2 regions of the Kitasatospora paranensis genome follow, and region 2 is predicted to be linked to the other one. Evidence: riboswitches for the same ligand, from Rfam matches in the RefSeq annotation. Region 2 holds a riboswitch; the other holds the start of a gene.
What was found. A riboswitch is a leader RNA that binds a small molecule or an ion and turns the genes downstream of it on or off. The one in region 2 is predicted to bind ZMP and ZTP.
Positions count from the first base shown of each region.

Region 1: another riboswitch for ZMP and ZTP. It lies ahead of ABEB13_RS38010 (bifunctional 5,10-methylenetetrahydrofolate dehydrogenase/5,10-methenyltetrahydrofolate cyclohydrolase); the one in region 2 lies ahead of ABEB13_RS04820 (glycine hydroxymethyltransferase).

Region 1 is NZ_BAABKV010000001.1:8,002,057-8,009,049, reverse strand. It holds gene ABEB13_RS38020 (SCO4651 family lipoprotein) at 1-263, opposite strand, end outside; gene ABEB13_RS38015 (hypothetical protein) at 396-1,088, opposite strand; gene ABEB13_RS38010 (bifunctional 5,10-methylenetetrahydrofolate dehydrogenase/5,10-methenyltetrahydrofolate cyclohydrolase) at 1,250-2,110, opposite strand; ZMP/ZTP riboswitch at 2,131-2,216, opposite strand; gene ABEB13_RS38005 (alpha/beta fold hydrolase) at 2,282-3,067, opposite strand; gene ABEB13_RS38000 (APC family permease) at 3,233-4,654, opposite strand; partial or broken gene ABEB13_RS37995 (MBL fold metallo-hydrolase) at 4,964-5,865, opposite strand; gene ABEB13_RS37990 (AraC family transcriptional regulator) at 5,965-6,972, shown strand.
Region 2 is NZ_BAABKV010000001.1:927,703-934,695, reverse strand. It holds gene ABEB13_RS04830 (carbohydrate-binding protein) at 1-844, shown strand, start outside; gene ABEB13_RS04825 (ATP-binding protein) at 1,015-3,879, opposite strand; ZMP/ZTP riboswitch at 4,091-4,182, shown strand; gene ABEB13_RS04820 (glycine hydroxymethyltransferase) at 4,217-5,686, shown strand; gene ABEB13_RS04815 (GNAT family N-acetyltransferase) at 5,738-6,316, opposite strand; gene ABEB13_RS04810 (SpoIIE family protein phosphatase) at 6,469-6,993, shown strand, end outside.

The DNA of each region.
Region 1 (6,993 bases), 7.1 Mb from region 2:
AGGTCGGCCTCGGTGTACATCGCCGCGAGGCGGCCGCGGATCGTCACGGAACCCGCCGAGGTCACCTTCTTGAGGGCCGCGTCCACCGCGGCCGCGGCCGCCCCCGGGCCGGTCGACGCGGAGGCCGACGCAGGCACCCCGGACGCCGTGACGGAGACCGACGGGCTCGGCCCGCTCCCGGCGGTGACGTGCTGCGCGCACCCGGTGGTCGCGGCGATGACGGCCATGACGGCGGCCCGCCACAGCGGCCGGTGTCCCTGCACAGGAGCCCCCAGTGGAATCGTTTCGCACACGGTAGCGATCATGGCTGCGGTGCGGCAAGACACCTCGGACCGGCTTCGCGAAGCCGGTTCCGTGCCGGGGTCGTACCACGCCGAGCGCCCCCGGCACGGCGGTCAGGACCGGCCGACCGGCGCCTCCGGACAGGCCGCCGGTGCAGGGGCGGTGAGCCCCAGGCGACGGGCGGCGGGCAGGACGGCGGCGCCGAGGACGAAGCCGTAGACCGTGACCAGCCCATGGGCGTTGCCCTGCCCGACCCACAGCACCAGCCCGACGACGGGGACGCTCACCGCCAGGAGCCGCTGGGTGCGGTCGGCCGTACCGAACAGGAGGGCCGCCGCCAGGGTCGCCGCGAGGAAGTACGTCGCGCCCGAGCTGCCCGCGAAGTTGCGCGGATCGGTGCTGCGGGCCGTCTCGCCGAACAGTGCGTCGATCTGCTGCGGGAGCAGGATGCCCGCCGTGAAGAGGAGCAGCATCAGCGGCCCCCGCCAGAACCACTGGGCCAGGGCGGCGATCACGGCGATGGTCGCGATGTTCCACACGGCGCCCAGGACACCGCCGTTCTGCATGAAGACCGAGGTGAACACCCGCCACCAGCCGGCCCTGCTCGGGTCCGCGTCGAACCTGGCCATCGCCCCGGACCAGGTCACCTGCAGCACGACGGCGCCCACGGCGAGGGCGGTGAGCCCCACCGCCGCCCACGGGACGGGCCGCCTGCGCAGCGTGTCCTCGCCCACCAGGGCGATCCCGCTCTTGAACATCAGCACCATCAGTGCCGCGGTGGTCAGATTGAACAGTACGGTGCTCACGTGTGTCGTCCCCCGTTGACGGTCCGCAGCTTCGCGGTCGGCCCACGATAGCGAGCCCGGCCGCGTGCACGACAACCGGTCCGATCATGCCGCGGCCCGCACGACGCGGAGAGGTGACGCCCCGTCGGAATCGCCCCCTCCACGCCGCGGGACCCGGCCGGTCAGGCGGGTCCGAGCCGGCGGCGGGCGGCCTCGACCGTCTGGGCCAGCAGGACGGCGATGGTCATCGGCCCGACGCCGCCGGGCACCGGGGTGATCAGGCTCGCCCGCTCGGCAGCCGCCCCGAATTCGACATCGCCCACGTTGCCGGGGCCGTAGCCCGCGTCGACCACCACGGCACCCGGCTTGATGTCCGCGCCGCGGATCAGCCCGGGCCGCCCGGTGGCGGCGACCAGGACGTCGGCCTCCCGGACGAGCGCCGGGAGGTCCGCGGTCCGCGAGTGGGCGTAGGTAACTGTGGCGTCCCGCCCCAGCAGGAGCATTCCGGCGGGCCTGCCCAGGATGGCACTGCGGCCCACCACGACGGCGTGCCTGCCGGCGAGGTCGACGCCGTACTCGTCCAGCAGCCGCAGGATCCCGCCGGGGGTGCAGGAGACGAAGCCGGGCAGGCCGAATCCCATCGCCGCGAACGAGTGCGTGGTGACGCCGTCGACGTCCTTGTCGGGAGCGATCGCCTCGAAGGCCGCGCGTTCGTCGATGTGCGGCCCGACCGGGTGCTGCAGCAGGATCCCGTGCACCTCGGGGTCGTGCGACAGCGCGGCGACGGCCTCGACCAGTTCGCCTGTGCCGACCGAAGCTGGAAGGGCGATGTGCCGCGAGCGGATGCCCGCCTTGGCGCACCGGGTCTGCTTCATCCGCACATAGGTCACGGACGCCGGGTCCTCGCCGACCAGCACGGTCGCCAGGCAGGGCGCCGTTCCGGTGCGCCGGCGGATCTCCTCCACCGCCGAGGCGGTCGCCGCGTTCACCCGGCGGGCGAGGCCGGCACCGTCCATCAATCGGGCCGTCGGTGTCCTGGTCACGTGCCACTCCTGGGCGTCGTGGGAGTCGCCCAGGCGCACGGCATCGACGGAGTGTCAGGCCGCTCCCCGGTGGTCGTCCACCTCAGCGCCAGTCACGGCCCGTCCGCACTCTAGCGCGACCTGCGCCTCCCAGCGGGCACCGGCACCCGGTGCCCGGTGGCGGTCGGTGCGTCAGTAGGCGAGGAACCGGACGAGTTCGGCGGTGAGTTCGGTGGGTGCGTCCAGCGCGATGAGGTGGGCCGCGGTGGCGAACTCGACCAGGTCGGCGCCGGGGATGGCGGACGTGTACCGGCGGGCGATGTCCTGGAAGTCGGCGATGTCGAGGCGGCCGATTCCGACCAGGGTGGGAACACCGATCGTGGCCAGGTCGCCCGCCGGGCCGCCCTGGGAGTGCTCACCGACGGCGTCCTGGTTCACCAGCGACGTCCGTACCGGGTCACGGAGTCGGTCGGCCAGGCCCGGGGCGACGTCCTGCCAGCTGCGGGCAGGTCCGCGCAGCCACATGTCCAGGTTCACGCCGACCGCCGTGTCCAGGTCGCCCGCGGCCAGGGCCGCCGTCTCGGCCTCGTCGTACGCGATCATGTCCGAGGACCAGTCATAGCCGGGCCACGGCGGGGCGAGCAGGGCCAGTGACCGCACCCGGCCCGGGTGGGCGAGCGTGAAGTTCACCGCCACGCGGCCGCCCCAGGACGCGCCGACCAGCCGGACACGATCGAGACCCAGGTGGTCCAGGAGGCGGCACAGGTCGTCGGTCTCGCGGAACGGGCCGGCCGGCGGTGCGGACTCGCCGAAGCCGCGCAGGTCGTAGCGGATGACCGTGTACTGCTCCGCGAGCACGGGCACGACCGCGTCCCACATCCGGTGGTCGGCGACACCGGCATGCACGAGCACGAGGGGCGGACCTTCACCGATCACGCTGTAGGAGAGGTGGCCGAGGTCGTCGGCAAGGATGAGCATGCCCGGATCCTTGCAGGCCGGCACCGCACCGGCCACCGCATTTGCCGCTCCGGAGGACAGCGGACGGTGCCTCCCGGCGGCACCCGGCATGCCGAACGCCCCGGAGCGGCTGCGGGCCGCTCCGGGGCGCGTGCGGAGGCGGTGCCTGGCGTGCGGAGGCGGTGCCTACGAGGGGTACGAGGAGGACTCGGACAGGTCGGCGGCCGTCCCGCCCGGGGCCTGCGCAGGCACCGCACCGTACCCGGGCTGCCGGCCGCGGGCGCGGCGGGCGAGCGGGACGTAGAGCAGGAAGGACACGGCGACCACCACGATCCCGTAGGTGACCGCCTGGGTGCCGCTCTCCACGTACTGCTGCCAGGCGGCCCAGGCGCAGACGGCCAGCAGGCTGACCACGATGCCGCCGATGCTCCACCAGCCGCCGGGGATCCGGTAGGGCCGGTCCAGCTCCGGCTCCTTGAAGCGGAGCGCGATGAGAGCGGCCACCTCCAGCAGGATGCCGATGTTGGTGAGGAAGACGTCGAAGATCACCAGGTTGGTGAAGCTGCTGAGGCAGAACACCGCGTAGATCACCGACGAGCCGACCACCGACGCGATCGGGACGCGGTAGCGCGGGCTCTCCTTCGCCACCCAGGCCGGGAAGTAGCCGTCCTGGGCGAGCACCAGCGGCAGGCGGGAGTTGGAGGCCAGCAGCGCCGAGAACATGGCCACCGCGGCGAACATGCCGCCGACCGTGACGGTGATCTGGAGCCACGGGCCGGCCAGTTGCTCGGCCACGGCGGAGAAGGACCCGGCCTCCCAGTTCCGCCAGCCGGCGTCGCCGTCCGCCCCGGTGGCGAGCGAGGCGATGGTGGGAAGCAGATAGGCCACCATGATCAGGACGACCGAGATCGCGAGCGCCTTGGGCAGGTGTCGGCGCGGGTTCTCCATCTCTCCGGCCACGTTGGACACGCTGTCCCAGCCGCAGTAGTTCCACATCACGATGAAGAGCCCCGCGCCGAACGCGTTCCAGGTCGACTGCCCCGCCTCGGCGGTCATCGAGGCGACCGGGTTGATGCCGTCGCCGACCAGGTGGGCGATGCCGATCCCGGAGAGGATCAGCATCGGCAGCAGGCAGACCACCGCGAAGACGACCGACGACTCGCCGACCCAGCCCGCGCCGAGCAGGTTGAGCAGGGTGAAGACCACGATCACGGCCAGACAGATGAACCAGTTCAGGTCGAACTGCAAGTGGCCCATCCGGAACAGCACGTGCTTGCCGGGCGCGACCGCACCCACCAGGCTCTGCAGGTAGCTGGTGAAGAGGACCGGGTAGACCGCCATGTCGACGAAGCTGCAAATCCACTGCAGCAGGCCCTGCTGGAAGCCCCAGAACTTGCCGAGCCCGCGCTTCACCCAGTGGTAGTAGCCGCCCTCGACCGGGATCGCGGTGCCGAGTTCCGCCACCACGAGCGCGTGCGGCACGCTGTAGATCAGCGGGGTGACCACGATCAGCAGGATCGCCATGCCCGGACCGGAGGTCGAGAACAGCTCCTCGATGCCGTACGCGCCACCGGACACACTGAAGAAGATCAGCGCGACCAGCGGCATCAGCCGCACCCGTCGGGGGCGGGCAGACGGGTCGGGACGGGGTCCACCGGAACGGCGGTCATGGTCACCTCTGAGTGGTCGGCGCGCGAGTCGTGTGCCCGGATCACCCGGGTGCGCGAAGCAACGCGGCGCCACCACGGCAGGTGGGCGCCCGTGACCGTACAGCCCCCGGGGACGCCGCAGGTCAAAGGACCCGACGACGTCCTTGGGAGTCTGTGGCCTGCGATCCGTCACCGCAATCGATCACCGTGACAAGGGTTGTGTGACGCCTTTGACACTGTGCAGACGCCGGCACGGGTCGGGTGGCCGCTACGGACGCCAGGGGTGGACCGCGAATCCGCCGCCGTCCCGCCGGACCTCGACCGCGCCGCTGCCGCCGAAGTGCGCCGGGACGACCAGCTCACGCTCCGCCGCGGCCCGGTCGAGGATCCGCCGGCGGCTGTCGGCCGCCTGCGCCGGGTCCAGACAGAAGCAGCTGCTGCACTCGGGGCGGAGGATCTGCACCGGGCTGTGCAGCACGTCCCCGACGAAGACCGCCCGGTCGCGGCCGGAGGCGAGGCGCAGCACCGACGAGCCGGGGTGTGGCCGGGTGCCGACTCGAGGACGAGGTTGTCGTCGATGCGGTGGGTGCCGTCCCACAGCTCGACCTGCCCGGCGCGGTGGACGGGTGCGATGCTGTCCTCGTAGATCAGCCGGTCGTCCTCGCGCAGGCCGCCGCCGTAGCCGTTGGCCGGCCCGAAGTGGAAGTCGTCGGCGGCCGGGACGAGGTACCGGGCGTTGGGGAAGGCCGGCACCCACTCGCCGTCGGCGTCGGCCGTGTTCCAGCCGACGTGGTCACCGTGCACGTGGGTGTTGACGACCACGTCCACGTCCTCCGGCCGCAGCCCGGCCCGTGCCAGGCGCTCCATGAAGTCGCCCTGCCAGTGGTGGAAGTTCGGCGAACCGGGCCGTTCGCGACCGTTGCCGACCGCCGTGTCGACCAGCACCGTCCGGCCGCCGCTGCGCAGCACCCAGGTCTGCAGGGCGACCGTCGCGCGGTCGCTGTCGGGCTCCCAGTGGTCGGGGGCGAGCCACTCCTCGTTGTCCTTCCACAGCGCTTCGGCCGAATCCGGGACCAGTGTTCGGGCGGGGGCGAACGCGCCCTGCCACTCGACGATCCGGAGGACCTCGACGTCGCCCAGGGTGAATCGGTCTGTGCTGTCGCTCGTCATACCGACGATCGTAGGCAGGCCGGTTGAGCGTTCCAATGCCTCCTCGCCTCAGCCGGATACGCGTGCGTCTCATGTCCGAGGCGGGGTTAGGCTGTGCCGGTGGACGTGGTCAGTGACGCCATCTCAGCCGTGCGCATCGGACAGCCGTCCTCGAACCGGCTCCGGGTCGGCGGGAGTTGGTGCACCCGTATCCCGGGGTACGACGGCGCGGGGTTCCATGTCGTACTGGCCGGCACCTGCTGGCTGCTGCCGGACGGCGGTGCCCCGGTCGCGCTCGGCACGGGCGACACCGTCCTGCTGCCGCACGGCACCGGCCATGTCATCGCCGACTCCCCCGTCGACGCGGCGACGGCCGCCCGGGCACTGCCGTTCGACCTCGACGGCGGCTTCGACCCCGGCCCCGACGGACGGCTCCCCCGCCGGCCGGCGGCCGACGGCCGCACGGCCCCGGCCACCGGGCCTCCGGCCACCGGGGCCCCGGTGGAGGTGGAGGTGCTGTGCGGCAAGTACCGGCTCGACCGCAGCCGCGTCCACCCGCTCATGGCGGAGCTGCCGCAGGTCGTCCACCTGCCCCACCGGGTCGGCGGCCATCCCGAACTCCGCGCCGCCATCGACCTCCTGGGCAGCGAGCTGGCCGGCCGGCGGCCCGGCGGCTGCGTCGCGGTGCCGAGCCTGCTGGACCTCCTGTTCGTCTACATGATCCGCTCCTGGATGGCCGAGGCCGCCACGGGCGCCTGGCCGGCCGCGCTGGGCGACCCGGTGGTCTCCGCCGCTCTGCGGGCGCTGCACTCGGACCCGGCCGCGCCCTGGACCAACGAGCGGCTCGCCGCCGATACGGGGGTGTCCCGCGCCACGCTGGCCCGCCGTTTCACCGCGCTGGTCGGCCGCGCCCCGATGGCGTACCTGACGTGGTGGCGCCTCACCCTCGCCGCCACCCAGCTCCGCGAAACCCCGCACGCCCTGGCCGCCGTCGCCCGCACCGTCGGCTACAGCAGCCCGTACGCCCTCTCGCACGCGTTCGCCCGGGAGTTCGGCACGACACCGGGCCGCTACCGGGCGAACGCCCGGCCGCTCCGCCCCTCCGCACCGCAGACCGGGGCGCCGTAGGCCGGACGGCCGACGGGGTCA
Region 2 (6,993 bases):
CTCCTGCGCCGTCACCGCCGTGTGCGAGGCGGAGACGGGCACTCTCTCCGGCGGCGCCAGCATCCAGGCGAACCACGCGGGCTCCACCGGCAGCGGCTTCGTGGCCGGCCTCTACCCGGGCGCGACCGACACCCTCACGGTGAACGTCCCCACCGCGGGCACCTACAGCGCCGTCATCCGCTACGCGAACTCCACGGGCGGCAAGGATCCCGGACCGTACCTGAACGTCACCCGCACCGTCTCCCTGACCGCCGGCGGAACCACCGTGCAGGTCCAACTGCCGACCACCGCCAACTGGGACACCTGGGGCACCGTCAACGTCCCCGTCACCCTGACGAGCGGCGACAACACCATCCAACTGGCCGTCGGACCGAACGACTCCGGCAGCATCAACCTCGACAGCATCACCGTCACCGCACCGGCCTGCGCCGTCACCGCCGTGTGCGAGGCGGAGAAGGGCATCCTCGCCGGCGGCGCCACCACCGAGGCGAACCACGCGGGCTACACCGGCAGCGGTTTCGTGGCCGGCCTCTACCCGGGCGCGACCGACACCCTGCGGGTGACGACCTCGGCCGCGGGCACCCACCACGTCTCGATCCGCTACGCGAACTCCACGGGCGGCAGGAATCCCGGACCGTACCTGAACGTCACCCGCACCGTCTCCCTGACCGCCGGCGGAACCACCGTGCAGGTCCAACTGCCGACCACCGCCAACTGGGACACCTGGGGCACCGTCAACGTCCCCGTCACCCTGACGAGCGGCGACAACACCATCCAACTGGCCGTCGGACCGAACGACTCCGGCAGCATCAACCTCGACAGCATCACCGTCACCGCCGGCTGAACCCCGGCATCCACCCCACAGGCGTTCCGGCCCGGTCCCCGGGCCGGAACGCCTCGTGCTGCGCGGGACGGCCACCCCGCCCTCGCCCGGCCGGATTTCACCCGCGGGTGACCCGTCGCATGCCCCTGCCGGACATCGGCCCGTGCCCGACGCACGACGCCTCCCCGGGCTCAGGGCTCGGTGTCGAGGGCCTCACGGACCCGGGCTCGGGTGACGCCCAGCTTCCTGAGGACACTGGCGACATGGTGCTCGACGGTGCGCGGTGAGAGGGCGAGGGAGTGCGCGATCTCCTGGTTGGTGACACCGGCGGAGAGCAGTTCGGCCACCTGGCGTTCGCGCGGGGAGAGGTCGGCGCCGTAGCTGCGGCGGCGGGGTGTGCGGCGCAGCAGGCCGTTGTCGCGCAGGACTCGTTGGCAGCGAGCGGCGTCGGCGGTGGCGCCGAGCCGGGCGAAGGTGTCCAGGGCGCCCTGGAGTTCGCGGCCGGCCGAACCGGAGGCGTGCGAGAGTTCGAGGAGGCCGGTCTGTTCGGCGACCCGGGCCGCGGTGTGGACACGGCCGATGGCCTCGTACCGGACCCGAGCGCGGACCAGGTGGGTGAGGGCGGCCTCGGGGTCGGTGCCGGCGGCGAGCAGGCCGCGGCACCAGGAGACTCCCGCGGCGACGCCCGGCGCGTTGAGGCCTTCGATTCCGCGTTCGGCGTCGTCGGTGAGGCGGCGGGCCTCGTCATGGACGCCGCAGGCGAGTGCGGCCTGGACGGCGGTCGGCACCAGGTCGACGGTCTGCGCCCGCAGGTGCTTGCGGCGTCTGGCCGCCACCGCCGGCTCGATCCGCTGCCACGCACTCGGCGCGTCGCCCTCCAGCAGGTCGAGCCGGGCGAGCAGGCTGATCGCCAGCGGCCCGATGTCCGCGTTGGCCGCGCCGGTGAGTGGTGCGAGGCGCTCACGGGCCTGCCCCCATCGCCCCCGTGCGGTGTCCAGGATCGCGCCGGCCGCCGTCAGGGCGAGTCGGATCGTGCTGTTCTCCGGGGACTCCTGCAGCGTCGCTTCGACTCTGTCGTCCAGACCGGCCCAGCGGCCGCTCACGACGTCGAGACCCAGCCGGATGGCCAGGCAGCCGAGTTCCAGGATCTGCGAACCGGTACGACGGCCCAGTTCCTCGGCCTCGCCGAGGATCTCGCCGGCCTCCCGGTCGCAGCCCCGGGACATCTCGTAGTAGGCCGCGTTGTGGAGGGCCCGCGCGCTGTGACGGAGGACGGCGCGGTCGGTGGTCCGCAGAGGCAGTTCCTTGAGGAGCTCCCGGCCGCGCGGGTCGCCGATGATCTCCAGCAGCCCGATTCTGGTGGCGAGGACGTCGGCCCGGGTGAGGGGGTCGCCGGTGCGGGCGGCCAGGTGATCCGCGCGGTCCATCAGCGCCAGGTCCTCCGCGACGGTCTGGCCCCGCTCGCTCATGGCGGAGCAGAAGCTGAGGCTCGCCATGGCGGCCGCGGCGGTGGCCGGCCTGCTCTCCAGTTCGGCGATCGCCTGTCGCAGTTCCGCCAGATCCTCCCAGTAGGCGTCGGTGTTCGTCAGGACGCGGATGAGGTGGAAGCGCATCTCGCCGCGGATCCCGATGGGCAGGGCGGGGTCGGCGATGATCCGGCGCAGCGTCGCGGTGCTGGCCGCCGGGTCGGTCCGGAAGGCGGCGATGGCGCCGAGGGCCAGGGCGGCGCGCGTGCGATCGTCGGGTGCGAGGGCGGGCTCGGCGAGGAGTTGCTGGAGGAGGTCGGCGGCGACGCCGTCGTCGCCGAGCGCGATGGCGTGCTCGGTGGCGGCGAGGGCGGTCGGCAGCCAGGCGGCGGTGCCGAGCCGACGGGTGTGGTGGGCGATCTGGACCAGGGCGGGCGGGTCCTGGCGGGCCAACGCCTCGGCGGCGCGGGCGTGCAGGCGGCGGCGGCGCGGGCCCGGGATCTTGTCGTAGACGGCCCGGCGGGCGAGCGCGTGGTGGAAGCCGTACCGGCCGGAATCCTTCTCGACCAGGACACCGGCTTCGAGTGCGGCGGTGACGGCGTCCTCGGCCTGATCATCGGTCAGAGCGGCGACCGCCGCGAGGAGTTCCTCGCTCGCGGTGACCGCCAGGACGGCCGCGGCCTGCACCGCGGCGGTGGCACCGGTGCCGAGCGGTTCGATCCGGCTGTTCACCGCTTCCTGCAGGGCGCGCGGCACCCGGGCGTTCTCTAGCGCCGCCGACGCACCACCGGCCCGGGTGAGGTGGTCGGCCAGGACGATGAGGTCCTCCTCGGCGGCGAGCGGGATGCCGCCGCTGCGTTCGAACAGCTCCCGGCAGAGCGAGGCGTTGGCCGCCGGGCCGATCACCGACACCGCCAGTTCGCGGACCTGCGCCTGCGAGAGCGGCCGCAGCGCTATGTCGGCGCCGCCGACGCCGACCGGGCGGCGGTAGGGCGATCCCAGTACGTTGCCGTCGCCGGGCAGGTCGCCGGGCCGGTAGGTGAGGACCAGTCGCAGCCGGCCCGGCGGGTTGCGGGCCAGCAGGAGCAGCAGGTCCTGGGTGGCGTCGTCCGCCCAGTGCACGTCCTCCATCATCAGCACGGCCGGGCCCAGGGCCCCCAGGACCTGGTGCACCGCGCGCATCAGCAGCTGGCCGCGGCTGCCGTCCCCGGGGTCCGGGGCTGTGGTGGGGAGCCGGTCGGCGAGTTCCGGCAGGTAGGCCGCCAGGACGGCCGTGGCCGGGCCGAACCGGGCCTCGGGCCCGAAGTACGACCAGCCGTCGCGCAGCGCGTCGACCGCCGGACCGAGGGGCAGCGGCTCGCGCAGCGGGTGGCACACGCCCCGCAGCACCGGCGTACCGTCCGCCCGGATACGGTCCTCGGCCTCCCGCAGCAGCCGGGACTTCCCGATTCCCGCCTCGCCCTCGACGAAGGCCACGGCGGGCCCGTCCCGGAGAGCCGTCAGGAGGGAACGGAGCTCCGTTCCACGGCCCACGAGCGCGAAGCCCGTACGGCGGTCGGAACCGGGCCGGGCGGCCCGCGCACCTGGCATGGAGCCTCCGAACGGACGGATCGCGCAGCAACGGAGGTGATTATTCCACTTCACCCCCCACCCGACCAGTACAGCGGACCCGGCGGACGACGTCCGCCTCGCCACCGAAGTGAGCGCACCCAGGTGCCTGGTGGTGCTCGCGCCGGCGGTGCGTACGGAGGCGGGCGACACGAGGGGGCCTGTGCGGCGCGGCGCTCGCGTTGCTAGGCTCGCGGCGAGCCGTGACTGGCGCGCAGGGATGGACTCGACCATCGGGGAGCGGCTCCGTGTCTCACGCTGTCGCCGTGCGCCTGGGCCTTCGAATCGTCATGAGGAGACCGCCTTGGCCACGCCCGGCATCCCTTCCGCCGTTCCGTCCTCCCCGCACACCGCCGTCGTACCGGCGGCCGCCACCGCATTCCGCAGCGCCATCGACGTCGTGCGCGACGTCGAACCGCGCGTCGCCGACGCCATCGGCGCCGAGGTCGAGGACCAGCGGGCCTCGCTCAAGCTGATCGCCAGCGAGAACTACGCCTCTCCCGCCGTGCTGCTGACCATGGGCAACTGGTTCAGCGACAAGTACGCGGAGGGCACCGTCGGCCGCCGCTTCTACGCCGGCTGCCGCAACGTGGACACCGTCGAGGCGCTCGCCGCCGAGCACGCCCGCGAGCTCTTCGGCGCCGAACACGCCTATGTCCAGCCGCACTCCGGGATCGACGCCAACCTCGTCGCCTACTGGGCGATCCTCTCGCAGCGGGTGGAGGGCCCGGCGCTGCGCCGGGCCGGCGTCCGGAACGTCAACGACCTCACCGACGGCGACTGGGCCGAACTGCGCAGGGAGCTGGGCGACCAGCGGCTGCTGGGGATGTCCCTGGACGCGGGCGGCCACCTCACGCACGGCTTCCGCCCCAACCTCTCCGGCAAGATGTTCGACCAGCGCAGCTACGGCACCGACCCGGGGACGGGCCTGCTCGACTACGACGCCCTGCGGGCCACCGCACGGGAGTTCCGCCCGCTCGTCCTGGTCGCCGGCTACTCCGCCTACCCGCGCCTGGTCAACTTCCGCCTGATGCGCGAAATCGCCGACGAGGTCGGGGCGACGCTCATGGTCGACATGGCGCACTTCGCGGGCCTGGTCGCCGGCAAGGTCCTCACCGGCGACTTCGACCCCGTTCCGCACGCGCAGATCGTCACCAGCACCACCCACAAGTCGCTGCGCGGACCGCGCGGCGGCCTCGTGCTGTGCGACGCCGAGCTGGCCGAACACGTCGACCGGGGCTGCCCGATGGTGCTCGGCGGCCCGCTGCCGCACGTCATGGCGGCCAAGGCGGTGGCCCTCGCGGAGGCCCGCCGCCCCGAGTTCCGGGACTACGCGCAGCGCGTCGTCGACAACGCCCGGGCGCTCGCCGAGGGCCTGCTGCGGCGCGGGGTGCGCCTGGTCACCGGCGGCACCGACAACCACCTCGTGCTGCTCGACGTCTCCGGCTCCGGGCTGACCGGCCGTCAGGCCGAGGCCGCGCTGCTGGACTCCGGCGTGGTGACCAACCGCAACGCCGTCCCGCAGGACCCGAATGGCGCCTGGTACACCTCCGGCGTGCGGATCGGCACCCCGGCGCTCACCACCCGCGGCCTCGGCCCGGCCGAGATGGACGAGATCGCCGACCTGATCACCACCGTCCTCGCCGCCACCGCACCCACCGACCCCGGCACCGGCCGGGAGTCCAGGGCCCGGTACGTGCTCGACCCCCAGGCCCGCGACGCGGTCGCGAAGCGGGCCGCCGACCTGCTCACGGACTTCCCGCTCTACCCGGGTCTCGACCTGGTCTGACGGCGGCCGGTCCGGTCCGTCGGCGGTCCGCTCCGCCGCCGGACCGGTCCGTCAGCCGTCGGCGCCCGGCCACGGGCCGGGCGCCGCGACGACCGGCTGCTCGGCCGACTCCGTCCTGGCCTCCCGGAACCCGCGCGCCCGGTAGGTGCGCAGCGCCGCCGGGCCGTCCAGTGAACAGGTGTGGACGGTGACCCTGGCGGTCCGCGGCAGTGCCGGATGCCGGTCGGCGAGGTCCCAGGCGCGGGCGATCCCGTCGGCGAGCAGGCGGCTGCCCAGACCCTGGCCGATGAAGTCCGGCAGCAGACCGAAGTACACGATCTCCACCTCGCCGCCCGGACGGGGCTCCAGCTGGACGTACCCGGCCGGAGTGCCGGCCACCCACGCCACCCAGGTCTCGACGCCCTCCCCGGCGAGCCACTCCTGCCACTGCCGGTATGTCCACGGCAGCCGGTCCGTCCACGACCAGGGCCCGCCCACCGCGGTGTAGAGGAACCGGGCGAACTCCGGGCCGGTCCGTTCGGCCAGCACCACCGGCAGATCGGCCTCCCCGGCGCGCGGGGCCGGCCGCACCAGGTCATCCGGGGAGGTCTGCTCCAGGTGCCAGGTGGTGACCGTGATCGTCTCGCTCATGCCGCCACGCTCTCATGCCACCCCGGGCGGGCCCCGCGGGAGGCCGGCCGGCCCGACCGCCGTTGCCCGTCCGGGCGCGTCCCGCCGCCGTACCGTGGAGGTGCGGGTGCGAACGCCGTACCGCGCCGCGGGAACGGAAGGAGCCGTCTGCCATGGCGGACCGGTCGGGCTCCGGCCCGGGCACCGATGCCTCCGGCACCGGCCCACCGCGATGGGAACGCGGCCTGCTGCACGCCCTGTTCACGCAGGCGGCGTTCGGCGTGGCCGCCCTGGACACCGACCTCACCGTCGTCCGGAGCAACCTCCCGCACTGGCTGGCCGCGCACGCCCCGGCGGCGACGGCCCTTCCCGACCGGCCACGGCGGCTGGCCGACGTCCTCGCCGCCCACGACGCCGACACCGTCACCGGCCGGATCCGCCACGTCATCGACAGCGGTGAACCCCTGACCGGCTGGGTGCTGACCCTGCGACCGGCCGCCTGCGACCGGGAACTCGTCCTCTCGCTCTCCGCCGTCCGCACCGAGGACGACGACGGCAGGGCCTCCGGCGCCCTGCTCACCCTCGCCGACCTCACCGGGCAGTACGCCGCGCAGCGGCGCATCGAACTCGTCGACCAGGCCGCCCGGGGCATCGGCCAGTCGCTCGACGTCACCCGCTGCGCCGAGGAACTCGCCCGC